One region of the Devosia sp. MDV22-iso42 genome, then DNA from elsewhere that is predicted to be linked to it. Evidence: riboswitches for the same ligand, from Rfam matches in the RefSeq annotation. Region 1 holds a riboswitch; the other holds the start of a gene.
What was found. Region 1 has a riboswitch for thiamine pyrophosphate ahead of thiB (thiamine ABC transporter substrate binding subunit). Riboswitches for the same ligand answer to the same signal wherever they lie in the genome.
Positions count from the first base shown of each region.

Region 2: another riboswitch for thiamine pyrophosphate. It lies ahead of AC4NN3_RS05395 (YkoF family thiamine/hydroxymethylpyrimidine-binding protein); the one in region 1 lies ahead of thiB (thiamine ABC transporter substrate binding subunit).

Region 1 is NZ_JBZVWR010000010.1:64,498-79,023, reverse strand. It holds gene AC4NN3_RS12270 (hypothetical protein) at 1-1,889, shown strand, start outside; gene AC4NN3_RS12265 (ATP-binding cassette domain-containing protein) at 1,897-2,535, opposite strand; gene AC4NN3_RS12260 (ABC transporter permease family protein) at 2,522-4,114, opposite strand; gene thiB (thiamine ABC transporter substrate binding subunit) at 4,127-5,134, opposite strand; TPP riboswitch at 5,202-5,302, opposite strand; gene AC4NN3_RS12250 (thiamine diphosphokinase) at 5,329-6,012, shown strand; gene fliJ (flagellar export protein FliJ) at 6,078-6,491, opposite strand; gene fliI (flagellar protein export ATPase FliI) at 6,544-7,872, opposite strand; gene ctrA (response regulator transcription factor CtrA) at 8,295-9,002, shown strand; partial or broken gene AC4NN3_RS12230 (alpha/beta fold hydrolase) at 9,172-10,030, shown strand; gene AC4NN3_RS12225 (RNA polymerase sigma factor) at 10,091-11,359, shown strand; gene AC4NN3_RS12220 (response regulator) at 11,356-11,721, opposite strand; gene chpT (histidine phosphotransferase ChpT) at 11,804-12,481, opposite strand; gene AC4NN3_RS12210 (YHS domain-containing (seleno)protein) at 12,599-13,036, opposite strand; gene AC4NN3_RS12205 (DUF1134 domain-containing protein) at 13,209-13,778, shown strand; gene AC4NN3_RS12200 (hypothetical protein) at 13,957-14,526, shown strand, end outside.
Region 2 is NZ_JBZVWR010000006.1:764,949-779,474, forward strand. It holds gene AC4NN3_RS05375 (glycerophosphodiester phosphodiesterase family protein) at 1-89, shown strand, start outside; gene AC4NN3_RS05380 (ABC transporter substrate-binding protein) at 453-1,427, shown strand; gene AC4NN3_RS05385 (ABC transporter permease) at 1,482-3,176, shown strand; gene AC4NN3_RS05390 (ABC transporter ATP-binding protein) at 3,177-4,196, opposite strand; TPP riboswitch at 4,640-4,751, shown strand; gene AC4NN3_RS05395 (YkoF family thiamine/hydroxymethylpyrimidine-binding protein) at 4,742-5,350, shown strand; gene AC4NN3_RS05400 (ABC transporter permease) at 5,367-6,164, shown strand; gene AC4NN3_RS05405 (ABC transporter ATP-binding protein) at 6,161-6,922, shown strand; gene AC4NN3_RS05410 (ABC transporter substrate-binding protein) at 6,913-7,920, shown strand; gene AC4NN3_RS05415 (ABC transporter permease) at 7,941-10,487, opposite strand; gene AC4NN3_RS05420 (ABC transporter ATP-binding protein) at 10,484-11,188, opposite strand; gene AC4NN3_RS05425 (arylesterase) at 11,254-11,892, shown strand; gene AC4NN3_RS05430 (MFS transporter) at 11,904-13,136, opposite strand; gene AC4NN3_RS05435 (tripartite tricarboxylate transporter permease) at 13,229-14,526, opposite strand, start outside.

The sequences.
Region 1 (14,526 bases):
AGAAGGCGCGTTCGGCCCTTGTCGGGCAGTTGCGGGCTATTTCTCCACCGCTGCCGGCGCGCGACATTACCCAGCACAGGCTGCAGCTCGAAGATTGCATTCGCCAGGTCGAGCAGGAGGCCAGCGAGGCCGTCATCACGCTGGGACGCGAGGGAATGCCCGCGACGCGGGCTTTTGAGCCGCGACCGGCCGAGGTCAAGCCGGCCGAGAGCAAGCCAGCCGAGGTTCTGGAGGTTGTTGCAGAGCCAGTAGCCCAGCCAGCCGCCAACGAGGTGTCCAAGGCGCCGCTGCCGCCGACGGAACACGCCGCGAAATCGACCGCCAACATGTCGATCGAGGAGATCATTGCCGAAGCCGCCGCGACCGGTGGCACCTCGATGATCCAGGTCCCGGTGGTCAACAAGCCGATACCGGGCAGCGAATCAGCTGTCCTGCCGTCGCGGTCAGAGCCGGTCCGCGCCGCGCCGATGGGGCCGGTCCCCACGACGCGCCCGCCGGAATCCCTGATCCTGCCGGTTACGAGCGACAAGCGCCCGACGCCGCCGGTGGCGGCCAATTCGCCCGGCGAGAGCTATCGGCCTGGCGGTCGCCAGGAACCCGTGCTGAGCGGGGCACAGGTCGCCGTGCGCCAGCAGACTGCCCCCGTCAGCGTGACTGCCGTGCAGCCGGCGCTGTCGGCCGTACGCGAAGTCGAGCTTGAAACCGTCGAGCCGGATGCCAGCGAGGCCGAGGGCGCCATTGAACGGGCGATCGAGACGCTCGATCGCGAAGCGCGCGGCGAGAGCAGTGCGGACAGCCCGGAATCCGCCCAGACGGTGGCAGAACGCATGTTTGCGCCGCCGCGTGGCAGCGCCGACGATGGCGATGACAGCGGCTTTGTCTCTTCGCCCACAGCAGGGCGGTCAGGCTCGGGGCTGACGATATTCCTTGTCGTGTTTGCCATCCTGCTGGCCGGCGTCGGTGGTGCCGGCTTCTGGGCCTGGCGCGAAGGCTATATCGATCTCGACCAGATGTTTGGCCAGGCACAGCCCGTGGTGGCCGAAACGGCCGATTCTGCTGTGCCGGGAACACCCACGCTCGATCCCGTGCAACAGCCCGGAACTGCGGCTGATCCGGTTGCCGCGCCTGGCAATACCGCGACAGCGCCGGTGGCCGAGCCGGCCAATACGCTCGAGGGGCTCGAGGCCGATGACCGCCTCGACCCGACGCCGCAGCCGGTGGTGCCGACCGGCAACGAGACCGTGCTGCCGCCGCTTGCCGATGCCGGTGCCGACGCCAAGGGCGAGGAACGCCTGCCGGGGCAGGACGCCAGCACCATTGCCGCCAATGATCCAAGCGCCTCGGTCGACCCGGCCGTCCTAGCGGGCAGCCAGTCGCTGCTGCTCGAGGCCAGCGCCACCGGCACCACCGGTGCGGTGCCATTCTCGGGCACGGTGGAGTGGCGCGAAGGCGTGGACGAACTGGGCCTGCCGACCCTGATCGGCCATGCCAGCATTCCGGCGCGCAATCTGGGGGTCGATGTGACGATCCGCAAGAATTCCGATCCCAGCCTGCCGGCCAGCCACCTGATGGAAGTCGACTTCCAAGTCTCGGACACCTTTATCGGTGGCACCGTGGCCAATCTGCCGGGCGTGCTGCTCAAGGATCAGGAACTGGTGCCGGGCACGCCGCTGGTGGGCGCTTCGGCGCGCGTGGTGGGCAATTCGTTCCTGTTCGCGCTTAGTGCCACGCCAGCCGATGCCACGACCAATACCGACCTGCTGGAAAACCGGAAGTGGATGGATTTGGCCGTGGTCTATGGCACCGGCCGCAATGCCATCATCACCCTCGAAAAGGACGATGACGCGCAGGCCCTGTTCGGCAAGGTCTTTACCGCCTGGGCGGAGTGAGGGCGCGCTAGGCGGGTTCCAGTCGCCGCTCGACCAGGCGGAAGCGCCGGTTGGCGAGGCTGGCAACGTCATCGGCGTGATGGCTGACCAGGATGGTGTGCCAGCCATGGCGCAGGGTTAGGGTGCGGACGAGGTCGCGCACGGTGCCACGGGTCTCGTCATCGAGCGCCGAGAACGGTTCGTCGAGCAAGAGCACTGGCCGATTGCGCAGCAGCGTCCGGGCCAGAGCCACGCGCTGCTTCTGCCCACCCGACAGCGTGGCGGTAATCTGGCCTTCGGTGCCCTCCAGCCCCACTTCGGCCAGCGCTTGGGCAATCCTGTCGTGTGCTTCTGCCCTTGGCGTGCTTGCGGGCAAGCCCAGCCGGACATTGCTGTCGGTGCGCAAGTGCTCGAACAGGCTTTCCGACTGCAGCAGCAGGGAAACCGGCCGCGCCTCAGGTGGCAGGGGCAGCAGGTCGATGCCGTCCAGCGTCAGGCTGCCAGACAGTGGTTGCAGAAATCCGGCTATCAAATCGAGCAGGGTGGATTTGCCCGAGCCGCTGATGCCCGAGACGGCGGTGATCTCGCCCGGATTGGCAGCAAAGCTGAACACATAGTGTGCTGCCTGGCCGGGATGGGCGAAGGTGAGCGCGTCAGCGAGCAGCATTGGCAATCCTTGAAAACAGTCTTGGCAGGCCGACAAAGGCGATGATGGTGCCGATCAGCAGGATGGCGGCAATGGCGGCAGCGTCATTGCTGCGATAGCTGCCCAGGGCGCGGAACATCATCAGGGGCAGGGTCTGGAAATCCTGGGTGCCGAACAGGGCAATGACGCCGAGGTCGCCCAGCGAGAAGCAGAAGGCCAGTGCCAACATGACGCCGATGTCTCGGCCGAGCAGCGGATATTCGACGCTGATGAACTGCCGCCAGCCGGAAAGACCGAGCGAGCGGATCAGCTTGCCGCGGGTACGAGCAATGGCCTCGAGCGGCGGGCCGAGCGTAGCCATGGCAAAGGGCAAAGCGAGCAGGCTGTTGGCGAGGATGACCACAAAGGGTGCCGCTGCCGTTGGCGAGACGCCCAGGCTACGCACCAGCAGAAAGAAGCCGAGCGACAGTACGACTGCCGGCACGGCCAGATAGGCAAAGACCGGCATGCCCAGCAGGGTGCGCCAGAGGCCGTGGGCGGTGGCGGCCCGGCCCAGGGCCAGCCCGAGGGCGAGGGCGAGCGTCAGAGCGGCCGAGGTCGTGCCGATGACGAGGCTGCTGAGCGCAGCCAGCCAGAAGGCAGGTCGCGCCATGAGGTTCCCCATGCCGGCGCCCAGTCCATCGAACAGAACGGAGGCCAGCGGCAGCACGAAGCCGATGCTGCAGGTCAGCAGGATCAGCGTCTGGAGGAGCCGGGCGACGGGGCGGTCGCGCCAGGTTGGCGCCACGGAGGCGCCGAAGCTGGTCGGGATCGGTGCCAGTGCAGAGGCGATCAGGATGACGCCCGAGCAGACGGCAATCTGGGTCAGGGCCAGGTGAACCGCGCCGGTCAGGTCGAAATCCTGGCGCACGGCGGCATAAATGGCGACCTCGATCGTCTGGTTCCCCGGACCGCCGCCCAGCAGTAGCACGATGGGAAAGCTGGTAAAGGCGAGCAGGAAGATGATGGCGGCAAGGCCGGGCATGGTGCCGCGCATGGCGGGCCAGTCGAGTATGGCAAAGCGCTGCCTTGCCGAAAGGCCCAGCGACTGGCCGGTCTTGAGGCGGCTGGCGGGAATGGCGTCTAGCCGGGCCAACAGGATGCGGGCGGCAAAGGCGCCGTCGAGAATCACATGGGCCAGCAGGATGCCGGAGAGGCCGAAGGCCGGATTTCCCAGCGGAAAGCCAAGCAGAGCCTGGCTGGCCTGGTTGATCCAGCCATTGCGGCCCCAGATGGCGAGCAGGCCAAAGGCCACCACCATGCCGGGGGTGACGATGGCCGAGGCGAACAGGCCGACCAGCAGATCGCGCCCCGGAAATCGCAGGCGATTGAGAGCCCAAGCCAGTGCCATGCCGACTGTCAGGGAGAGCATGGTGGTGAGGCCGGCCTGCAGTGTGGTCATGCGCAGCAGGTGGAGGATATCGATGCGCGAGGCGCTGCCCTCGCTGCCGGTGGCGGCAGCGAGGATTGCCCAGAGAACCAGGGTGATGAGCCCGACAATGGCCAGCGCCAGGCCCGTCGCGACGGCGATACGAGCGGGGCGAGCGGGCAGGGTCAGCATGGCGGGGCGGACCTACTGGACGGCGGTCAGCATTTCGTCGATCCAGGCCTTGGCATTGGCGTCGATTTCCGCATCGGTCAGGGTCAGCGTCGTGGCCGGCTGCGGGAGGGCCTTGAACACGGGATCGAGGCCGTCACCGAGATCGGTCACCGGCATCATCCAGTTGGTGGACGGAATGATCTTCTGCCCCTCGGCCGAGCTCAGATAGGCCAGGAACTGGCGGGCCAGTTCCTGATGCTTTGACGATTTGAGGATACCTGCCACTTCGGTCTGGGCCAGATGGCCTTCGTCGAACAGGGCGGCATGGATGGTGTCATCGTCTTCAGAAAGGATGTGGTAGGCTGGCGAGGTGGTGTAGCTCAGCGCCATATCGGCTTCGCCCGTCAAAAACAGGTTGTAACTCTCGCTCCACTCGCGGGTGATGGTCAGGATATGCGGCTTGAGGCCGGCCCAAATTTCGGGAGCGCGGTCGCCATAGGCGGCACGGATCCACAGCACCAGGCCCAGGCCGGGGGTGGCCGAACGCGGATCCTGGATGGCGATCTTGAAATCAGCCGGCAGGGCGATCAGTTCCTCGAAGGATTTTGGCGGCGTGGCGACGCTGTCGCTGTCATAGACAAAGGCAAAGTGGGCATAGTCGAAGGGCACGAACTGCGCGTCGGTCCAGGGTTCTGGCAGGGTGAGGCCGGAAAGGTCGAGGCCGTGATCGGCAAACAGGCCGGTAGCGCGGGCTTCGCCGGCAATGGCGGTGTCGAGGCCCACGATGAGGTCGGCCTCGGTGCTGTCGCCTTCGAGCTGGACGCGGCGCAGCGTGCCGATCGAGCTGTCGGCAGCGATCCATTCGACCGAGCAGCCAGCGCAAATGGCCTCGAAGCCCGCCTTCAGGGCCGGGCCGGGGCCCCATTCGGCAGCGAAGCCATCATAGGTGTAGATCTTGAGGACGGGCGCTTCCTGCGCCAAAACGGGGGTTGCAAACAGTCCGAATAGGACCGCAGCAACGAGACAGGTGGACTTGACCATGGGTCATTCCCTTCGTTGGTTGCGGTCATGAAGAAGGGGATGGTGTCAATGGCGGGACGTCGAGAGACGGCCTTGCCATCTCGAACTTCCTCCGCCAGCATGACCTGGTTCAGGTTCAATGGGTAACTCTCAGCTCCGGAAAACTCCGGAACACCCCAGCGAGACACCCCACACTTAATGAGAGCTTTGTGACAGTGCAAGAGACTTCCGCGCGCCCCACGGACCGCGAGATCATCCGCTTTGAGCGGCCCATGGCCATCGTTGGCGGCGGTTTCGTTGACCCGGAACTGCTGCGCGAACTGGCGGGACGGGGCGTGGCGCTGGTCGGGGCGGATGGCGGTGGAGACGCCATTGGCGTAGCCGGCCTCGTGCCCGAACTGATCGTGGGCGACCTCGATTCGCTCAGCGATCGGGCTGCGTGGGAAGCTCGGACACGAGTCATCCACATCCCCGAGCAGACCACTACCGATTTCCAGAAGGCGCTGCATTCGACCGAGGCGCCGGTGACCCTGGCGCTCGGGATGACGGGCAAAAGGCTCGACCACACGCTGGCCGCCTTGAGCGCGGTGCTGCAATATGCGCCGCAGCGCCGGCTGGTGCTGGTCGATGAAGTCGATGTCGCGCTGGCTGTGATCGGACCAATCGGATTTGCCGCGGGCGCGGGGGAACGGGTGTCGATCCATCCGCTGGTGCCGGTCAGTTTTCGCACCTCACGCGGCTTGCGCTATCCGCTTGATGGATTGCAGCTGGAGCCCGGCGGGCTATTGGGCACCTCCAATGAAGGTACGGGCGGGTGGGTCGAGATCGTGCCGATGGATGGCACGCCCTGGCTTTTGATCCTGGGCAAGGAAAGGCTGTGGGATCTGGTGGCAGCCTGAGGCCAAGGCCGCACAACGCAAAAAGGCCCGCGCAAGCGGGCCTTTGATGCTGGTTCGATCAGGCCTTACTGCGTGCGGAACCGCAAACGGCCGATCTCGTCATATTCCGACTGCTCGATCTTGAGCTGCTCGGCGGCCTCGCGCTGGTGCTCACGCTGATCCAGCAGTTCGACCTTCTTGAGGTCTTCGAGGGCTTCGGCCAGCGCATCCTGCGCCGCTTCGAGCTTGCCGCGCATATCGCTGGCGGAAGCGAGCAGATTGTCGCGCCGGGCCAAGGCCGCCTTGGCAAAGGTGGAATAGGCAAAATGGGCGATGTCGGAGATGCCGGTCTTGGTGTGCTCGATATCGATCTGCTGGTCGAGTTCGGACGCCATGCGCTCGAAGTCATTGACCATCATTTCAATCTGCGCCACCTGGCGTCGCTTCTCGTCCACCTGAAACTTCTTGAGCCGTATGAGGCTCTCACTGCGCGATTTCAAGACTTGTACTCCTTACACACCAAGTCAGTTCCGGGGCCAATACAGCGCCCCATCAGTCTGCCGCGCCCGCTTCGGCGATAATGGCCTCAAGCATCGAATAGCCTTCGGCAACTGTCGTCGTCTCTTCCCGGTCCTGGCTCAGAAAAGCTTCCAGGGCCGGATAGATAGCGATTGCGCGGTCCACTTTCGGATCTGACCCTTTCCGGTAAGCCCCCAGCCGGATCAGTTCCTCCATGTCGGCATAGATCGACATGAGTTCGCGTGCCTTGGCCAGGACCGGTCTGAACTCGACCGGGACACACCCTGGCATGGTGCGCGAGATGGACCGGAGCACGTTGACCGCCGGGTAACGTCCCCGTTCGGCGATCCCGCGCTCCATTACGATGTGCCCATCGAGAATGCCGCGAACGGCATCGGCGATCGGCTCATTGTGATCATCACCTTCAACTAAAACGGTAAATAGACCGGTAACAGAACCGGTGGTTGGCGTGCCCGGACCGGCCCTTTCCAACAATCGTGGCAATTCGGTGAACACGGTGGGCGGATAGCCCTTGGCCGTGGGCGGTTCGCCAATGGCCAGGCCGATCTCGCGCTGCGCCATGGCAAAACGGGTGAGGCTATCCATCATGCAGAGGACGCGCTTGCCCTGGTCGCGGAAATATTCCGACAGGGTCAGGCTCATATAGGCCGCCTGCCGCCGCATCAGGGCGGCTTCATCGGAGGTGGCGACCACCACCACGGCATGGGCGAGGCCCTCCTCGCCCAGATACTCCTGGATGAATTCGTGCACTTCGCGGCCGCGCTCACCGATCAGGCCAATGATGGCCACGTCCACATTGGTATTGCGCGCCAGCATGGACATCAGCACGGACTTGCCGACGCCGGACCCGGCAAAGATGCCCAGGCGCTGGCCCTCGCACACCGTGGTGAAGGTATTGAGACAACGCACGCCCAGATCGAGCGGGTCGCCGACGCGGACCCGGTCATGGGCGAGCAGCGGATTCTGCCGCAGCGGATAGGCAATGGCGCCGCGACGCAGGGGGCCCTTGCCGTCGATGGGCTCGCCATTGGCGTTGATGACTCGCCCCAGCCAGGCTTCGGAGGGAAAGGCGGCGCCGTCATTGCGCTGGAAGATGGCCTTGCAGCCGAGCCGGACGCCGGAGAGCTGGCCAAAGGGCAGACAGAGGGCGTGACCCGCCTTGAAGCCGATGATTTCGGCTGCCAGATGGGCGCCGTCAGTGGTCTCGATCTGGACGCGCCCGCCGACCCGCAATTCACGGACGGGACCGACGATTTCGATCAGCAGGCCCTGGACCGATTTCACGCGACCATAGACCTCGATGTCATCGATGGCCTCAATGGCGGAGATCAATGCTTTCATGGCGGGCTCAACTTGCGTGTCGCATTGCAGGCATTAAGGTTTCCGGACGGCCTCGAATCGAGAGCCTTCCCGAATCGACAGTAACCCAACGTTAAGCAAAAGGCGCTATTTCAGGCGATGGGGCGGTCCGTCTGCGCATTGGCGTGTGACCCCCTCCAAACCCCCCACACAGTCGGCATTGCTTGAATCTAAAGAGTCGGTTGAGCGACGCTCTTAAACCAATTTCTTAAGAAAAATTGATAAGAATAGTCTTTTAATTTCAATAAGTTAGACTAAATTGCGGGGAATGGCATTTGCGTATTGCGGAACCGAATTAAACTTTGTTAACTATTTGGACTTAGGGTTCAGTCATATCCAGTAGGGTTGGCGTGGGCAGGCCAGGTCCCACGGTTCCAGCAGGAACGAATGACAAGGGGAATATAATGCGGGTACTCCTTATAGAGGACGACAGCGCGACAGCGCAGAGCATCGAACTGATGCTCAAGTCGGAGAGCTTCAACGTCTACACCACCGATCTGGGTGAAGAAGGCGTCGATCTCGGCAAACTATATGATTATGATATCATTCTGCTCGATCTGAATCTGCCCGACATGAGCGGCTACGAGGTGCTGCGCACCCTGCGTGTCGCCAAGGTGCAGACGCCGATCCTGATCCTCAGCGGTCTGGCCGGCATCGAGGACAAGGTTCGTGGTCTCGGCTTTGGTGCCGACGACTACATGACCAAGCCCTTCCACAAGGACGAGCTCGTGGCCCGCATCCACGCGATCGTTCGCCGTTCCAAGGGTCATGCCCAGTCGGTCATCACCACTGGCGAACTGACGGTCAACCTCGACACCAAGACCGTCGAAGTGCAGACCCAGCGCGTGCACCTGACTGGCAAGGAATACCAGATGCTCGAGCTGCTTTCCCTCCGCAAGGGAACCACGCTCACCAAGGAAATGTTCCTCAACCACCTCTATGGCGGCATGGACGAACCTGAGCTCAAGATCATCGACGTCTTCATCTGCAAGCTGCGCAAGAAGCTTTCCGTTGCGACCGGCGGCAAGAACTATATCGAGACCGTCTGGGGTCGCGGCTATGTGCTGCGCGAGCCCGATGATGCGGAAAACTATTCCGAGAACGTCGCCTAGTTCTGCACGTCCATCCGAACAAATTTGACCCCACGTGCCCCGTCACGTGGGGTTTTTCGTTGTCGACCTGATTTCGGTCGACGCTGTCGAAGTCTGGACCGCTGTCTCGTCGTCTGCTCAGAAGCGCGCTCCAGGTCGCGCTGATGGCCCGTCCTTGAGGAGACGCATCATGATCCGCAGTGCCATGTTAGCCGGCGCCATTCTGGTGACCAGCGCTGCCTTTGCCCAATCCGGCCAGACGGTACCCGTCAATGGCATGGCGATGTATTACGAGGTTAGCGGCGAGGGCGATCCGCTCATCATGCTGCACGGCGCCTATATGAACATCCCGAGCCATGGGGGCGATCATTCCCAGGCTGGCGGAGACGCACAAGGTCTATGCCATCGAGTTCCAGGGCCATGGCCGTACGACCGATATCGATCGGCCCATCACCTATCCCCATCTGGCGGACGACGTCGCCGTCTTCATGGATGCAGTCGGGCTCGATAAGGCTGATGTGTTCGGCTATTCGATGGGTGCGGCCACGGGCCTGCAACTGGCCATTCGCCATCCCGAAAAGGTCGACAAGCTGGTGGCTGCGTCGGTGTCCTACGACGAGTCCGGCTTTCAGCCGGCCTTTGCCGCCATGATCCCATCCATGACCCCCGAAATGTTTGTCGGTACGCCGATGGAAGACGACTATGGCAAGCTTGCGGTCAACAAGGACGGCTTCCGGGCCTTGGTGGAAAAGCTGATCGCGCTGGAGCACGAGCCCTTGGCATGGGGCGCAGAGGTGGCTGCGCTTGAAACGCCGGTCCTCATCATCACGGGCGATGCCGACGTGGGCACCCTGGAGCACGCCGTGGCCATGTTCCGGCTACTGGGCGGCGGCGAGATGGGTGACATGGGCGCGCCGCTGCCGGCGTCGCGCCTGGCCGTACTGCCGGCCACCTCGCACACAGCGGTGATTGGCCAGACTGAGTTGCTGCATGCCGTCATCGAGCCCTTCCTGCGAGGAGAAACCCCCAAGGGAATGTTCGATCAATAGTCGGCAGCGCCTCGCCGGAGTGCCTTGCCTCTGCCTGCGCGGCCTGCTCAATTGCGGTCCATGACGACCGAGTCCGAGATCCATCGCGCTATCACGGTTACGTGGAAGATCGAGCGGCCCCGCCTTATCGCCGGGCTGACGCGAATGGTGCGCGACATTTCGTTGGCCGAGGAATTCGCCCAGGATGCCCTGGTCTCGGCGCTCAAGGCGTGGCCGGAGGCGGGTGTGCCGCACAATCCCGGCGCCTGGCTGATGCAGACCGCCAAGCGGCGGGCAATCGATCATTTCCGCCACAAGGCGATGGCGGCGACCAAGCTGGCCGAGGTCGGCCGGGGTATCGAGAACGAACAGCCCGACGTCATCGAGAGCCTGCATGAGGCCATTGACGATGAGGTGGGCGACGATCTGCTGCGGCTGATGTTTACCTCCTGCCATCCAATCCTGTCGCCTGAAGCGCGCATTGCGCTGACCCTGCGACTGCTGGGTGGACTGACCACCGAGGAGATCGCGCGGGCTTTCCTGGTGGCCGAGCCGACAATCGGGCAACGCATTGTGCGGGCGAAAAAGACCATTGCCCAGGCCGGCATTCCTTTCGAGGTGCCGCGGGGGCCCGAACGGGCGGCGCGGCTGGGCTCGGTGCTCAGCGTCATCTACCTGATCTTCAACGAGGGCTATTCGGCCACGGCGGGGCAGGACTGGATCCGACCACAGCTCTGCGAGGAAGCCATGCGCCTGGGACGCGTGCTGGCCCGGCTGGCGCCGGAGGAATCCGAAGTGCATGCGCTGGCGGCGCTCATGGAAATCCAGGCGTCGCGGCTGGGGGCTCGCACAGATCGCTCTGGCGCGCCGGTCTTGCTGCCGGACCAGGACCGCGGGCGCTGGGACTGGCTGCTGATCGAACGGGGTCTGCTGGCGCTGGAGCAGGCCCTGGCGCTGGGTGGGGAGGATGGACCCTATGCGCTGCAGGCAGCGATCGCGGCCTGTCATGCGCGGGCCCGCAAGGCGGCCGATACGGACTGGTCAAGAATTGCCGCGCTCTACGGGATGCTGATGGCGCGGACGCCCTCGGCGGTGATCGAGCTCAACCGGGCGGTGGCGGTGTCCATGGCCGAGGGGCCGGCGGCGGGGCTGGTCGTGGTCGACGCGATCCGAAATGATCCTGCCCTGGCAGACTACCACCTGCTGTTCGGCGTGCGCGGGGATATGTTGAGCCGGCTGGGGCGGCAGGCGGAGGCGGCTGCCGAGTTCACGCGGGCTGCGGCACTGACGCGCAATGCGCGCGAGCGGGACTATCTGATGGGACGCGCGGCCGCGGCCGAACAGGGCTAGGCGGCTTGGTCGAGGTCGAACTTGGATTCGAGAATGGTGCGGTCGAAGGGCTTCATCATATAGTCGCTGGCACCGGCCTTGAGGGCCAGCGCAATGGCGCCGATGTCGTTCTCGACGGTGCAGTAGACCACGTAGGGTTTCTCGCCGCCGACATAACCCCTTAAAAGCTTGAGGAATTCCAGCCCGGACAGGATGGGCATGTTCCAGTCGAGCAAGATGGCGTCAGGCATTTCGGCGCGGCATTTGTCGAAGGCTTCCTGGCCGTCTTCGGCTTCATCGACAATGTAGTCCATATTCTCGAGGATGCGGCGTGCGACTTTGCGCACGACGGTCGAGTCATCGACGATCAGGCAGGACTTCATGTCGAAAGGGCTCCGCAGCGACTGACGCGCCATTCATTGTGACGCAGCAGTTCCTAGCATTTGGTTAGCAAAGTGCTGACCGTTACGCCGCCGTTTCGGCCGGGCGAGGGATTGCCGTAAACAGGAAGACGTCATTCTCGATGCCGATGCTGATATCCATGTCGGTCATGCGGGCGAGAATGCCGGTATAGAAGGGCTGGATACCGCGGGCATCGACGAAGCCCTCATCAGGGGTGCCGGCGAGCAGGCCCGCCGCGCCGGATGGGATCAGGGTCTTCTGGCGCTTCTCGGGATCGCTCCTGGAGGTGAACTCGAACCGCTCATTGCCGGCATCGCCATTGATGGCCGCAGTGACCTGGCCGCCGCGCGGGACGGACATGGCGGCAATCAGCAGCATGTTCATGAACAGCTTGGCCTTGTGCTTGGGCAGCAGGATCAGCGGCACATTCCATTCCAGATCGGCCTTTTCGATCTCGAACAGGATGCGGGCGACCCGCTCGCATTCGCGCGTGTCGATGTCGGTGCCCGAGGTGGAGGAAGCGCCATAGGCCAGGCGGGCGAATTCGAGCTTGGCGCGGCTCTGGCGCGCGGCATTGGCGATCAGGTCGCGGGCACCGTCGGCCATGTCGGACTGGGCCGGGTCGCCCAGCACTTCAAGGCCATTGCCGATGGCGCCGATCGGGTTGATCAGGTCATGACAGACGCGGCTGCAGAGCATCGCCGCGAGGTCGGTTGCCTTAAGGTCGATGATGTCGGCCATGCTGCTGTCTCCGTAGCGCGGGAATGTCGGCAAAGAATCACTTTTGCCGACATTAGATGCTGAGGGTTAAAAGTGGACCCCCAATTGATACCGGGGACAGTGCGTCCACCAGGAAGTTCAGTTGATGGAGAGGTTCTTGGACAGTTCGGGCCATTTTTCCTCGGCCGTGCGGGCCGCGGCGTCAGGCGACAGCAGGAAGGCTTCGCGGTTGGCGGCCGAATAGAAAAGATAGAGCCGCTGCTTGAAGACAACGAAAATCGACGCGTCGCTGTCGGAGACGAAGCCGCGCGACACGCCGGTGACATCATGTCCGCCATATTGGGGGGCATAGATGTCGGGCGCGGTAGCGAAGATATCGCGGTTGGCCGCCGTGGCGAACCGCCAGACGACATTCTGCCAGTTGAATTCGTATTCGGCGCGCCCCAGCAGGGGGGCCGGTTCGGTAAAGTAGCTTACCGGGTCCATGCCCGAAATGGCCAGGCCGGTGAGCGGATCGGTGACGATCAGGGTGACCACGGACTGCGCGCGCGCCGGCTGCAGGGTGTTCGCGACCATGCCCAATAGCGGCAAAACAAAGGCGAGAATGGTTAAGATTTGTTTAGAGGTTTGCTTCATCTTCAAATCAATGATCGGCATGCGGGCGGATTTCAGACTGCCTCACAAAAGTTAAGGTCCAAGTGCCTATACGCCTGCAATTGCCGTATTTGCCCTCGCCAGGAGTTCTCCGATGATCAGACGCCTCGTCATTCTGTTTGCCATGCTGTGCGCGGTGGCTGCACCGGTTCCGGCCGCCTTCGCGCAGGGATCGCTCAGCGACACCTATTCGGGCGAAGACCTGGTCAATAACGGCAAGCAGTTCTTTGGCTCTGCCTCGCAAGGCCTGGCCTCGGTTGTGGAACGGGCGGTCAGCCAGTTCGGCCTGCCCAATGGCTATATTCTGGGTGAAGACGCCGGCGGGGCGCTGTTTGCCGGCGCCCGTTACGGCGAGGGGATTCTGCATACCCGCAATGCCGGCGAGTTCAATATCTTCTGGCAGGGGCCCTCGATCGGCTTCGACGTGGGCGGCGACGGCTCCAAGGTCATGATGCTGGTCTACAATCTCAGCCAGGTGCCTGACGCGCTGGGGCGGTTTGCCGGCGTCGATGGCTCGGCCTATGTGCTGGGCGGCTTCGGCATGACCGTGCTGAAGCGCGGCAATGTGGTGATGGTGCCGATCCGTTCCGGGGTCGGGGCGCGGCTGGGGGTGAATGTGGGCTATCTCAAGTTCACCAATGAGCCGACCTGGAACCCCTTCTGAGACATTAACTGCCGCCGATCAATTTTACCATGCCGGGGCTCAAAACCCCGGCATTGTCGTGACGGGGACGCCCATCCGCGTTAGGGTTAAGCACTGGTGATGATGGCGGCACTGCGCCATTGCTGCCAGAACGGGGAGGTCCAGGCGGGTCCAAGCCCCTGGTTTCGGAGTTCGGCCGATGCTCATCGAGAACGTCATGTATTTCGCGCTGGGCCTGCTGGTCGCGAGCCTGGTTGCACTGATCATGCTGCCGGCCGTGTGGAAGCGCGCGGTGCGGCTGACCAAGCGACGCATCGAGGCGGCGACGCCCATCACGCTGGCCGAGTTCCGCGCCGACAAGGATCAGCTGCGGGCCGAGTTTGCGCTGTCGACGCGGCGGCTGGAGATCAATGTCGAGACCTTGCGCAAGCGCTTGGCCGAGCAACTGGGCGACGTCAACCAGAAGCGCAACGAGCTGGTGCTGCTGAAGGCAGAGCGCGACAAGAACCTTGAAATCATCGCCGAACTGGAGAGCCGGGGCAGCGCCCTGCGCAGCCGCGTGACCGAGCTGGAGCGCGAAGCGACCGACCTGACGCAGCGGTTGCGGATGCGCGAGCGCGACCTGGCGCAGCGCGCCAGCGAGCGCGACACGCTGCCCAAGACCGGTCTGGTCGACGGCCATATGCTGACCGGCGATTACGAGCAGGATATCGAGCGACTGGGCGCCGCGCTGCTCATCGAGCAGAAGCGGGCGGGGTTTCTTGAAGAT
Region 2 (14,526 bases), on a different contig from region 1:
TGCGGGCCGGGCTCATCGACACCCTCTCGGGCGACGATGTCGAATGGCTGCAGGGCCTTGCCGCAAAGCACAAGCTGACCATCGGCTGACCCACTCGCTCACCTTCGCTCGACGAGGCAGCCACCCTTCGCTGTCAGCGGCCTTTCGGGGCTGGCGCGCGGTGCTGCACCGGACTTCAGTGGTCGCGGGGCCCACCGAGCAGTAACCGTCCGTACCGGACCCGGTTGTCACATACGGACGGCCGAACATGGTCTGCTCCCGCGCCGTGCCTTTGCCCAGAGTTATGGCCCGCTGCTGAACGAGGGCTGCAACCGCCGAACCCTGATCAAGGGCAAGCGCGCGACGCCTCGGCCCCGCGCCCCATATCGCCGCGGCTTGTCACCGCGTTGTCAAACAGTCCGGCTAAAGCCCCTGCACCGCTGGACTTCCCCGCGGCAGCACAGGAGTTGCTGATGCGCACCCTTCTCACCGCTGGCCTGATGCTGGCCGCCACCCTTTCCCCGGCCCTCGCGCAGGAGGGCAAATTGGTGCTTTATACCAGCCAGCCCAATACCGATGCACAACAGACGGCCGACGCCTTCATGGCGAAATATCCCGGCATTAGTGTGGAGTGGGTGCGCGACGGCACGCCAAAGATCATGGCAAAATTCCGCGCCGAAGTCGAAGCCGGTGCGCCGCAGGCCGACGTGCTGCTGATCGCCGACGTCGTGACCATGGAAGGACTCAAGGCCGAGGGCCTGCTGCTCAACTTCCCCGAAGCCGACACGACCGGCCTCGATGCCAGCCTCTATGACGAGGATGGCGCCTATTTCTCGACCAAGCTGATCACCACCGGCATCGTCTACAATACCGCTGCCACCATGGTGCCGGCGAGCTGGCTTGACCTCACCAAGCCGGAAGCCAAGGACCAGGTTGCCATGCCCAGCCCGCTGACCTCGGGCGCGGCGCTGATCCACACCGTGACCCTGACCGACAATCTGGCCGAAGGCTGGGACTTCTATACAGCGCTCGCCGCCAATGGGGCCCAGGCGGCTGGCGGCAATGGCGACATTCTGACGGCGGTGGCCGGCGGCGAAAAGCTCTATGGCATGATCGTCGACTTCTTGCCGATCCGCGAAGCGGCCAAGGGCGCGCCCGTCGCCTTCGTCTTCCCCACCGAAGGGGTATCTGCAGTGACCGAGCCGGCCGCGATCCTGGCGTCGGCGCCCAATCCGGACAATGCCAAGCTGTTCATCGATTTCCTGATCTCGGAAGAAGGCCAGCAGCTGGCATCGAGCCAGGGCTATATCCCGGCGCGCGACGGTATTGCCCTGCCCGCAGGCTATCCGGCGCGCACCGATATCAAGGTGCTGCCCTATGACGCTGCCGCGGCCCTGGCCAACGAGACTGCCAACAAGGAGCAGTTCGGCGAGATCTTCGGCCAGTAAGCCGGCGTGACGCCAGACACACCATTGATGCGGCCGACCGGGACGGTTCCTCCCTTGCTGGATCCGGACGGCCGCATCAGGAGAGCGGCATGGCTGCTGCCTGCCGTTCTCACCCTCTGTGCCGTCGGACTGATCGCCGTGCTGCCCATCGGCCGGCTGGTCCTGACAGCGTTGTTCGTCGATGGCCAGTTCGACGCGAGCCTGTTGCTCAGCCGGGTGGCGCGGGGCGCCACGCAACGCGCTATCTTCAATACGCTCGACACCGCCCTGTTCGGTGCCCTGCTGGCGCTACTGATCGGCGCGCCCTTCGCCTTTCTGGTCGCTGCCACCGACATGCCGCTGCGCCAGTTGCAGGGCTTCCTGCTCATCCTGCCGCTGATGATCGCGCCCCAGGTCATGGCGCTGGCCTGGATGCATCTTCTGGGACCATCCAGCGCCCTGCTGGGCGCCATTGGCCTCGCGCCGCCGCCCGGCACGGCCAATCCGCTGCTGGGTCGCAACGGCATCATCCTGCTGTTCGGTGTGCAGCATGCGCCCATCGTGTTCATCACCTTGCGCGCCGGCCTGGTGCTGCTGCCGCGCGACTATGTGGAAGCGGCGCGTGCTGCGGGGATGGGGCCGGTGCGCGTGGTGACAGGTGTCGTGCTGCCGCTGCTGTGGCCGTACCTGATCGCCGCAACCGCCCTGGCATTCGTGTCCGGCGTCGGCAATTTCGGCATTCCGGCGCTGCTGGGCATGCCCGAGAACTTTCTGACGCTGGCAACGCTGATCTACCAGCAGCTGTCCAGCAATGGCCCCAGCGTCCTGCCACAGGTGGCCGGCCTGTCCCTGCTGATCTGTCTGATCGCCCTTGCCGGCATTGTCGCCCAGGGCCTGGCGTTGCGCCGCGTGCGCTTCGCGCTGACGCGCGGCGCGCCGATGCGGTTTTCGCTTGGACCATTGCGCTGGCCGGTTGCCGTGGCGGGCCTGCTGCTGCTGACGGCGGTGCTGATCCTGCCGGCGGCGGCCCTGCTCGCCACCTCGCTCGTGCCGGCCTATGGCGTGCCGCTGTCGCTGGCCACGCTGACGCTCGACAACTATGTCGAAGTCCTGGTCCGGCAGGCCTCCACCGTCCGCGCCTTCGTCAACTCCACTTACCTGTCGCTGCTGGCCGCCGCCATCCTGGCCCTGCTGGCCGTGCCGCTGGCGCTGGGCCTGAGCCGCCTGCCGCATCGCTTCGGCAGGGTGGCGCATGGCCTGCTCGAGCTGCCCTATGCGCTGCCCGGCATCGTGCTGGCCATCGCCTGCATCCTGCTGTTCCTGCGACCGCTGCCCCTGCTGGGCAGCCTCTACGCCACGCCGTGGATCATCCTCGTCGCCTATCTCATGCGCTTTGCCGCTCTGGCGCTGAAGCCCGTCGAGGCGGCGCTCGACCAGTTGGCACCCGAGCTTGGTGAAGCCGCCGCCGCCGCCGGAGCCGGCCCGCTGCGGCGCCTGCTGACCATCACCGCGCCACTGGCCGCACCCGCTGCCTTTGCCGGGGCCCTGCTGGTGTTCATGAGCGCCTTCAACGAGCTGACCGTCTCCGCCCTCCTGTGGTCGAGCCGCAACGAGACCATCGGCGTGATCCTGTTCAGTCTCGAAGAATCGGGCCTGTCGCCGCAGGCATCGGCCGTGGCCATCGTCACCCTGGTGGTGGTTGTCGCGCTCCTGGCCGCGCTCGATCGTCTCGGCCGCATGCTGCCCGCCGGCGTGCTGCCCTGGCGCTGATCAGCCCGGCACGATCCAGGCGTCGCTGACGGCCAGATGGACCCGGGCGCCGGGAGCCATGCGCTGCGGCGTCGACAGCAGCAGGGTCTCGCCGCTCGCCAGCCTGGCCGTGGCGTCATAGGCGGCACCGGTATAGCGCGTGGTGGCAATGGTGGCGGCAATGCCGGTCTTGGCCAGCGTCAGATGCTCTGGCCGCAACAGGAGCATGGGCGTCGCGCTGCCGGCCTGGCCACGGGTCGGCACGGCCTGGCCAGCGAAGGTCACCTGCCCATCGGAATATAGGCCTCGCACAATGACCCCCCGCCCCACAAAGCCGGCAACCATGGCATTGGCCGGTTCGGCATAAATCTGCTCGGGCGCCCCGGATTGCTGCACTGTGCCCCTGTCCAGAACGACAATGCGATCGGCCAGCGCCAGCGCTTCGGCCTGGTCATGCGTGACGAAGACGATGGTCGCGCCGGTATCGCGGTGCAGGCGGGCGAAGACATCCAGCATTTCCGCGCGGAGATGCACGTCGAGATTGGCCAGGGGTTCGTCGAGGAGGATTATGTCGGTGCCTGTTACCAGACACCGGGCCAGAGCCACCCGCTGCCGCTGCCCACCCGACAGGGCGTCGACACTGCGCGACCCCAGCCCGGTAAGCGATACCATGGCCAGTGCCCTGGCCACCCGCATGGCGATTTCCGCCTTGGCCACGCCCCGCGCCAGCAGCGGATAGGCGACATTGGCGGCCACATCCATATGCGGCCACAAGGCATAGGACTGGAACACGATGCCCAGGCTACGCCGTTCGGGTGGCACGCTTACATGGGGACCGGCCACCAGACGATGGCCGAGCTGGATCGTGCCGGTGCTCGGCCGTTCGAAACCGGCAATCAGCCGCAGCAAGGTGGTCTTGCCGCAGCCGGATGGGCCGAGCAGGGCAGTGAAGGAACCGGATTCCAGGGCCAGGTTGGTGGGCTGGATGGCCGGCACGCCATCAAAAGTCTTGCCCAGGTCGTCGAGGATGATCGTGGTCATGGCGTCGTCCTAGGCAGACAAGATGACAGTATGGCGACGATGTCGGGCCGGTTCAGTTGACCAGCCGACCGGGCGCGCAACAAGCGGCGATGCGGTTCAGGCTTGCTCGCTTCGCCAAGGCTGAAGACATCTACGACACAGTCATGCTCGGGCGCCTGTGCCAGGCAGCATTGATTTCGTTGGCTGGAGGGGCATTTCATGGGGTCAGCTCGTCCATGCGATGGATTGAGCCATCACGCCGCCAATCGAGTCGCCGAGAGGCATATATTCTTCTGTCTCAGCCGCTCCATCACAAGGTCAACCGAGGTGGTCAGCGCGGTAGGCGGACTCGCCATGTCGGGCCTACAGGCACAGCAGAGCTTCCCGGAAAAGGCCCGTGGCACTTTCAGTCGGAACTCGATGCAGGAGTGACTTGCGTAGTCCGGTAAGAAGCGCCTATGGTGGCTCATCCACAGGGGTGCTCCGTAGGTCGGGGCTGAGATGAGGGCGGGAAGCCTTCGGACCCTATAGCTGATCTGGGTAATACCAGCGGAGCGAGGCGGTTGATGTTTTCTGGCGCACAGATTTCTCTTTATCCCATGACCGACGATTTTGTCGGCGTCATTACCAGCGCCTTGGGCGGGCTCGATCCCTATCGCGACAGGCTGCGCATCGAGACCGACGATGTCTCGACGCTGTTGGTGGGTCCGCCCGAGGTGCTGTTCCCGGCCATGCGTGACCTGTTCAGCGCTGCGGCCGGAACCGGCGTGCACTGCGTGCTGTCCGCCACCATCTCGCGCGGCTGTCCCGGCGAGCCGGACGAGGCCATCTGCCAGTCCGGCCATTTTGACGGCCCGGTTGCGCCGCTGGCCGAGCGGCAGGCCACGGCGCTGGCGGCGGTGCGCAGCGCTCCCGATATGGGCGTTTTCTCGGTTGCCCAGCTGTCGCTCTATGTGATGGGCCAGGGCGACCACATGGCGGAAATCTACGGCTGCACCGATTTCCTCAAGCAGTCGGGGACTTTCGAGACGTCCAAGCATTTCGCCACCAAGCTCAATGGCGATACCGGTGCCCTGTTCGCCGCGCTGGAGCAGGCCTTCTGCCGCTTCGGGCCACCGCAGGGGCATGTCACGATCGATCTGACGGTTTCGGCCAACAGCCCCAGCGCGCACTGAGCGCAGAGGTCAAGCCATGTCGGGTCCATCCGCCTTGCTGCGCGTGCTCGCGCGCCTTTGCCATCACGCCGGCCCTGCCGTGGCCTCGGTTTCCGCGCTGATCCTGGCCTGGGAGGCCTATGTACAGCTGTCGGGGATTTCGCCGACCGCCCTGCCCGCCCCGTCGCGCATCCTCAGCCATGCCTTCGCGCAGCGGGACGCCCTGGCGCGTCACAGCCTGGCGACGCTGCAGGCCACGCTGTTCGGCTTTGCCGCGTCGCTGACCGCAGCCTTTGTGTTTTCGGTGCTGATCGACTTCTACCGGCCGCTGCGACGGGCGCTGTTTCCGGTGTTGATCATTACCCAGACCCTGCCGCTGGTGGCGATCGCGCCGCTCATCGTGCTGTGGTTCGGCTTCGGGCTGACGCCCAAGATCGTGCTGGTGGCGCTGGTGACCTTCTTTCCCATGCTGGTGGCCCTGGTCCAGGGCTACGACGCCACCGAGCGCGAAATCACCACGCTGCTGGCCTCGATGGGCGCCTCGCGCCGGCGCATCTTCATGATGGCGAGACTGCCATCGGCCCTGCCCTATTTCTTTGCCGGCCTGCGCATCTCGATCACCTATGCCGTGGTCGCGGCGATCTTTGCCGAATATGCCGGGGCGGCGCAGGGCCTGGGCATCTACATCCTCAACGCCAAGAACAATTTTCGGCCCGACCTGGTGCTGGCGGCGGTGCTGGTCAGCTCGACGCTGACCCTGGCGCTGTTTGGCGCCACCGTGCTGGTGCAACGCGCCGCCATGCCCTGGACCCGGCTGCCGGGCTCGCGCCCATGAGCCCGCCGCGTCTGCAACTGGTCAATTTGCGCAAGGGCTTTGGCGCTGTCGATGTGCTGGCCGATATCAGCCTATCCGTGCAGCCGGGCGAGTTCGTCTCGATCCTGGGCCCGTCAGGGGCGGGCAAGTCGACGATCCTGCAGCTGCTCACCGGTGCCCTCATCGCCGATGCCGGACAGATCCTGGTCGACGGCGCGCCGCTGTCGCCATCGCGCCATCCCTTTGCCTTCATGCCCCAGGGCGATGCGCTGATGCCGTGGCGCCGGATCATCGACAATGCCACGCTGGGCCTGCAGGTGCAGGGCATGAACCGTCGGGCGGCGCGGGCCAGGGTCACGCCGCTCCTGGCCGAGTTCGGTCTGGCGGGCTTTGAGAACCATTATCCGGCGCAGCTGTCCGGTGGCATGCGGCAGCGGGCCGCCCTGCTGCGCACGACGGTGCAGCAGCGGCCGATGCTGCTGCTCGATGAGCCCTTCGGCGCCCTTGATGCCCTGACCCGGGCGCAGATGCAGCGCTGGCTGGCCGGCATGTGGGAACGGCATCGCTGGACCGTGCTGCTCATCACCCACGATGTGCGCGAGGCAGTGCTGCTGTCGGACCGCATCTATGTGCTGTCGCAGCGCCCCGCCCGTATCGCCCGCCAGTTCATTGTGCCGCTGCCCCACCCGCGGCCCGCGATTGGTTCGCCTGCGCTTGCGGCGATTGAGGCCGATATTTTGCAAACCCTGTTTTATCCGGAGGAAGAACCATGCCGATGATCCGCACGCTTTTGGCCCTGGGCCTGGCGGCCAGCCTTGCCACCGCACCGGCTGTGGCCCAGCCCACGCCTCTAACCATGGCGCTCGACTGGACACCCAATACCAACCATATCGGGCTCTTCGTCGCCCAGGCCAAGGGCTTTTACGACGAGGCCGGGCTTGATGTGCAGATCCTGCCCTATTCGGATACGTCTGCCGGCACGCTGGTGGCCAACCATGTCGCCGATTTCGGTATTCTGGGCTCGATAAGCCTGTTGACCCAGCGCACTGCCGGGGCCGACCTTGTCGCCACCTATGCCCTGGTCCAGACCGAAACCGGCCGGCTGGTGTTCAAGGCCGACCGGCAGGACATCCAGCGTCCGCGCGACCTCGACGGCAAGATCTATGCAGGCTTCGGCAGCGACTGGGAAAATGCGCTGATCGGCACGATGATCCGCCATGATGGCGGGGTCGGCGCGTTCGAGACCGTTACCCTGGGCACTTCGGCCTATGAGGCGCTGGCCAATGGTGCGGTCGACTTCACCCTTGAAGTTTACACCTGGGAGGGCGTCAAGGCCGAGCGCGACGGGCCGGCGCAACGCGCCTTCCGCTATGCCGATTACGGGATACCGGACCAGCATACCAATTTCATCGGCACCAGCGGCGCCTATCTGGCGGAACATCCCGAGACGGCCAGGGCCTTTATCGCGGCCAGCCGGCGCGGCTATGAATACGCCATTGCCCATCCCGACGAGGCGGCCGATATCCTCGTTTCCGCCAATGACGACGCGCTGCTCGACCGCGACTTCGTGCGGGCATCGCTGCAGGCGCTCATCGACGGCCACTATCTGCAGGGCATTGATGGCGCGGTGGGCAGGATCGATCCAGCCAAGATGGCGGCGGTCGGCAAGTTTGTCTTCGAGGCCGGCATGCTCAAGGGCGGCAATGGCGCACCCCTGACGGCCATGCCGGATGTCACCGCCTATTATTCCAATGACTATCTCGGCAACGCGCCCTGAACCACAGGTGGGCCTGACCGCTAAGCGGCGTCTGCGCGCAGCTGGCGGGCAGGCCGCACCGACATGGCCGACCACGTCGTCACCACACCGGTGGCGATGGTGGCCACAACGGCGCCGACAACGACGGCCGCCACGGTCAGCAGATTGGGCACAAAGGGAATGTCCATGACAAAGGTCAGAATGGCCCAGGCCGCTGACATGCCCAGGGCGGCGCCCATGATGGCGGCGAGCAGGCCGAGCGCGCCATACTCGACAAGGAAGGCAACGACGACGTCGCGACGCGTCGCACCCAGCACCTTCATGACCACGGCATCGGCCTCGCGCTGCCGGCGACCGACGGTCATGGCGCCGGCCAGGACCAGCACGCCCGATACCACAGCGAGGCTGCCGACCAGGGCAACGGCATTGGCGAGGCTGGACAGGATGTCGTCGATGCGGTCGAGCGCGTCGCCCACGGGCAGAAAGCTCAGCGTCGGGAAGGCCCGGCTCAGCCGGCTCTCCACCGCTGGCGCCGCGCCGTCGACGACGTCAATGCTGCCCATGATGGTCTGCGGCGCGCTTTCGACCACGCCAGGGGAGAACAGCAGGCGGAAGTTCAGCCCGCCCGCGCGCCAGTCTATGGCGCGGAAACTGGCAATGGTGACCTCGAGCGGCCGACCGGCAATGCTGATCGACAGCTCGTCCCCCACCGACAGGCCGAGCGGTTCGCGCAATTCGGTACTGAGCGAGACCAGCGGCGGACCGGCATAGTCCTCGGCCCACCAGGCGCCGTCGGTAACGGTGGATCCCTCCGGCAGGGTGCGGGCCCAGCTCAGGGCCGTATCGCCCTCGAAGAGGTCGGCGATGTCGTCGGGCACCGGGCCGAGCTCGGCCGTCGGCGTTCCCTTGATCGACTCGATGGTGCCGCGCAGCATGGGGATGGTCGCGAGGGTTTCGATACCGGGATCGGCCGCGGCGAAAGCCTCGACCAGCGGAAGTTGCTCGCGGGGCATGTCGAGCAGCACGAAGGCCGGGGCATCGTCGGCGACGGCGCCATCGATCTGGGCGCGCAGGTTCTGGTCGAGCAGCGTGATCATCAGCAGGAGCGCCAAGCCCAGGCCGAGCGACAGCACCACGACCGGCGCCGCCGCACCGGGACGGTGAATTGCCTTGATGGCCTGGCGCAGCGTGGCATGGGGCAGCGGCGGGAGTCGGCGCAAGCCGGCCTGCAGCAGCCAGGCGGCCAGACGCAGCAGGCCGAAGGCCAGCGCGGCGCCCGCCGCATACCACAGCACGAGCAGAGGCGAGCCTGTAGTAAAGACGGCCAGAATGGCAATGGCCGCCAGTGCTGCAGCCAGCGGCACGGCGGTGCGCCACTGGGCCAGGTCACGCCAGCCCATGGGTGTGTCGGTGCCGGCGGGGGCGCGAAACAGCTCGGCCGGCTTGAGCTTTTGCGCACTACGCAGCGGCAGCAAGGCGAAGGCAAAGCCGATCAGCAGGCCAAAGCCCGCGGCGATCAGCAGGGATCGGCCATCGAGGGTCGGCGGCAGATCGATGGCCAGCATGCCCGACAGGACGGGCAGCGCCAACAGGCTGGTGGTGGCGCCCAGCAGCACGCCCAGCAGCACGCCGGCCAGCGACAAGACCAAGATCTGGGTGAGGAAATGCACCATGATGCGGGCGCTGGTGGCGCCCAGGCTGCGCATGGTGGCGATGGAGGTCCGCCGCTCGGCAATATAGGCGGCCACGGCATTGGAGACGCCGACGCCCCCAACCAGCAGGGAGGAGAGCCCAACCAGCGTCAGGAAGCGGGCGAAGAGGTCAAAGAAGCGCTTGAGATTGGCAGCGGCATCGGCGGGCCGGCGCAGGTCCCAACCGGCGTCGGGGAATTGGGAATCGAGCGCCGTGATGGCAGCATCGGCGTGGTCGTCCTGCAGCATGACCTTGTAGCCATAGCGGCTGAGCACCCCAGCCTGGTTAAGGCCTGCCCCGGCCAAAGCAGAATCGGCGATGATGGCGGGGACTCCGAGCTGGAAGCCCTGCGCCGCCTGGTCAGGCACGCCGAGCAGCGTGGCGCGGATGACAAAATCGGCGTTGCCGATGCGCATGGCGTCGCCCACTGCCAGGTCCAGGCGGTCGAGCGCCCGCGGGTCGACCACCGCGCCCGGCAGGCCGTCCCGCACCGCGGTCAAATCCGCCAGGGCGCTGCCTGCCGCCTCGGGGCCCAGCGTCACCGCGCCCAGCAAGGGGTAGCTGTCGCTGACGGCGCGCAGGCTGAGCAGCAGGCTGGCGTCATTGGCGCTGGCGCGGGCATTGAGGTCGAGCACCCGGGCCGTCCGGCCAAGCGCGGTCACTGCAGCGCGCTGTTCGGGGGTGATGTCCGTGCCGCGACTGCGCACCTCGATATCGCCGCCCAGGATCACCCGGGCGTCACGATCGACGGCCGACTGCAGGGCCGCGCCGACCGACAGGACGGCGGCGATGGTGCCGACGCCCAAAGCAAGGCAGGCCAGCAGAATGATGAACCGCCTCGCATCGCCGCGCAGGTCGAGCAGGGCGATGCGCATCCAGCCCATCAGGCGGCTCATGCGAGGACGCCTTGGGTGACCGGGGACAACCGGCCGTGATTCATGGCCAGCACGCGGTCGGCGCGCCGGGCCAGAGCCGGATCATGGGTGATGAGGAAAACCGCGGTACCATTGTCGCGCGCCAAAGCGAACATCATGTCGATGACCCGGGCGCCGGTATCCTGGTCGAGATTGCCGGTCGGCTCGTCGGCCAGCAGAAGCTTGGGGCGGTTGACGATGGCGCGGGCCAGCCCGACACGCTGCTGTTCGCCGCCCGACAGCGCGCTCGGCCGGTGATCGAGGCGGTCGGCGAGCCCGACGGCGGTCAGCGCTGCAGTGGCAGCAGCCGTGATCTCGGCATAGGCGCGCCCGCTCTCGGCAATCTCCAGCGCCAGCGCCACATTCTCCAGGGCGGTCATGGAGGGAATCAGGTGAAAGTTCTGGAACAGGATGCCCAGGTTCTGCCGGCGGAAAATGGCCAGTTCGTCCTCGCCCCGGCCGGTCACGGCGGTGCCGGCGACAGTCACGCGACCGTCAGTTGCCTGTTCGAGCCCGCCCAGTACCATGAGCAGAGATGTCTTGCCGCTGCCCGACGGGCCGACCACGGCGACGACCTCGCCCGGATCGATGCTGAACTCGATATCCTTGAGGATATGGAGCGGCGTCGCCCCCGACTGCAGGTGCAGGTTCATCCGGGCAGTCTCGACGACGGGGCTGCGCATGGGCAACACTTTCTGGCTGGTCAGGTCTACACAGGTATGCGCTCTTGATGGAAAGCACAGTGACGATGAACAAAATTCTACGTGACAAGCTCAAGAGCCTCGCTTTGGCGGCGGCCTTTGCCATGGCCGCCGTTTCCGCCGCTCCTGCCGCCGAGCGGACGCTCATGCTTTATGGCGATTCTCTGATGGCCGGCCTTGGTCTTTCCGAACAGGATGGCTTTGCCGGCCGCCTGCAGGCGGCCCTGGGCGACGAGGTGACCATCGTCAATGCCAGCGTGTCCGGCGACACCTCGGCCGATGGCCTGGCGCGGCTCGACTGGTCGCTGGGCGAGCGGCCCGATGCCGTGGTGCTCGAGCTGGGGGCCAATGACATGCTGCAGGGCCTGGACGTGGCGGCGATGCGCCGCAATCTGGCGGCCATGCTGGAGCGCTTCGTCGCGGAGGACATCCCGGTGCTGCTGGTGGGCATGCGCGCCAGCCCCAGCCTGGGCAGCGACTATGTGCAGGAATATGAGGCGGTGTTTCCCGAACTGGCTGCGCAGTTCGATACCGCATTTTACCCGTTCTTCCTGGATGGCGTGGTCAGCGACGGGACCCTCAACCAGGCCGACGGCATGCATCCCAACGCGGCCGGCGTCAGCAGAATCGTCCAGAGCATACTACCCTCTGTCCGTGCGCTGCTCGGCAGCGCCGCAGAGGGTTAGGCGCGCGTTGTCTAGAGACCGGCCGGCGGCATTGCGGCCTGTTCGGCCAGGGGCAGCGGCGCCAGCCGGATGAGGCGGAAGGCGACCAGCAAGGCCAGCAGCATGGCGCCGCCGCTGACCAGCATGACGCCGTTCCAGCTCCAGGCCGTCCAGGCATAGCCGCCAATGGTGCCCAGGACAGACGAGCCGAGGTAATAGGCAAACAGATAGATGGCGGTTGCCTGGGCGCGACCGACTACGACCCGGCGCGCCACCCAGGCGCTGGCAATGCCATGCGCCGCAAAATAGCCGATGGTGGCAATGGCGAGGCCCAGGATGATGATCGGGGTGGCCGGGACGGCCGTGAGCGCCACGCCCAGGGCCATGATGACCACGGTGGCCCAATAGACCTTGCGCCGCCCCAGGCGCTGCGCCAGCCCACCGGCAAAGGCCGAGCTCAGGCTACCCAGCAGATAGACGATGAAGATGGCCGAGATGGCGGCGTGGCTGAGCGCGAACGGCGGCAAGGCCAGGCGAAAGCCGGCATAATTGTAGAGGGTGACGAAACTGCCCATCAGCAGGAAGGCCGAGGCAAACAGCCAGGGCAGGCCCGGATCGGTAAACTGCAGCCGGAGCTTTTGCACCAGATCGCGGGCGCCGAGCCGCGAGCGGACCGAATGGCGCGGGCGCGGCAGCAGTAGTACGACCACCAGGGCGGCCAGAGCAACGGCGACGCCGAGCACGGCCAAAGCGGGGCGCCAGCCGATCCAGTCCGCCAGCACGCCGCTGACCAGCCGCCCGGCCATGCCGCCAATGGCGGTGCCGCCAATATAAAGCCCCATCGAGAAGCCCAATGCCTCAGGGTCGATCTCCTCGGCCAGATAGACCATGGACACCGCGGGCAAGCCGGACAGGGTCAGGCCCATCAGAGTGCGGATGGCGATCAACCACGCCCAGTTGGGCGCCAGGGGCAGCAGCAATCCCAGCACGGCGGTGAGCAGGACAGCCCAGATCATCAGCGTCCTGCGGCCGAGGCGGTCCGATACCCAGCTGGCCAGCAGCAGGGCGACAGCCAGGGTGGCCGTGGTGGCTGACAGGGCAAGCGAGCTCGCCCCGGCATCAAGCCCGAATTCGGCGGCAAAGATCGGCAGCAGCGGTTGCACCGAATAGAGCGAGGCAAAGACCGCAAAGGCCGACAGGAAGAACGCGATATTGGCGCGCCAGAATTCTGCGGTGCCCCGGCGGATCACGAGATCAGACGACATGGGTAACTCTCGTGCGCGATCGCATTATATCGGGACAAATACCCATTCGATGACATGTGCGCGGCACTGATCATGCGCCGCGCACCGTAGTCTCAATCCTCTTCGACGAACACTTCCTGGCGCTTCTTGCGAATGCTGGGCAGCACGGCGATGACCACGGCCAGCACGGCCAGGCCCAGCAGCGTGGCCGAGATCGGCCGCGTCACGAAGATCGTCGGATCACCACGCGAGATGATCATTGCCCGCCGCAGATGTTCTTCCAGCAAGGGCCCCAGCACGAAGCCCAGCAGGAGCGGGGCCGGTTCGCAGCCGAAGCGGATCAGCACGTAGCCGAGGATGCCGAAGAAAGCGATGGCATAGATATCGAAGATATTCTGGTTGATCGAGAAGCAGCCGATGCAGGCGAACAGCACGATGGCCGGAAACAGCGCCCGATAGGGGATGGAGAGCATCTTCACCCACAGCCCGACCAGCGGCAGGTTGAGCAGCACCAGCATGACATTGCCGATCCACATCGAGGCGATGATGCCCCAGAACAGAGCCGGCTGGTCGTTGATGACATTGGGACCGGGGGTGATGCCCTGCAAAATGAACGCCCCCACCATCAGCGCCATCACCGGATGGGCGGGGATGCCCAGCGTCATCAGCGGGATGAACGAGGTCTGTGCCGCGGCATTGTTGGCCGATTCCGGCCCGGCCACACCCTCGATGGCGCCCTTGCCGAACTGCTCGGGCGTCTTGCTCAGCCGCTTTTCGGCGGAATAGGAGGCGAACGAGGCCAGGATATGCCCGCCACCGGGCAGGATGCCCAGCACGGCGCCGAGGCCGGTGCCACGCAGCACCGGCCCGATGATGCGCCGGAAGTCATCCCTGGTCAGCCAGAGGTTCCTGACGGCCTTGACCATGACGTCGCGGTTCTTCTCGTTCTCGAGATTGCGCAGGATTTCGGCAACGCCGAAAATGCCCACGGCCACCGAAACGAAGTTGAGCCCCGAATAGAGTTCGCGCACCCCGAAGGTGAAGCGCGGCTGGCCGGTATAGATATCCTGTCCCACCATGCCGAGCAGCAGACCCAGCACGATCATGGCCAGCGCCTTGAGGATCGAGCCATGCGCCAGCGCGATCGACATCAGCAGGCCCAGCACGATCAGGGCGAAATATTCCGGCGCCCCGAAATTGAGCGCCGCTCGCGCCAGCGGCGGGGCAAAGAAGGCCAGCAGCAGCGTGCCCACCGTGCCGGCAAAGAACGAGCCGAGGGCGGCGGTCGCCAGGGCCGGACCGGCCCTGCCCTGCTTGGCCATCTGGTAGCCGTCGATGGCCGTCACCGCCGAGGAGCTTTCCCCCGGCAGGTTGATCAGGATGGCGGTGGTCGAGCCGCCATACTGGGCGC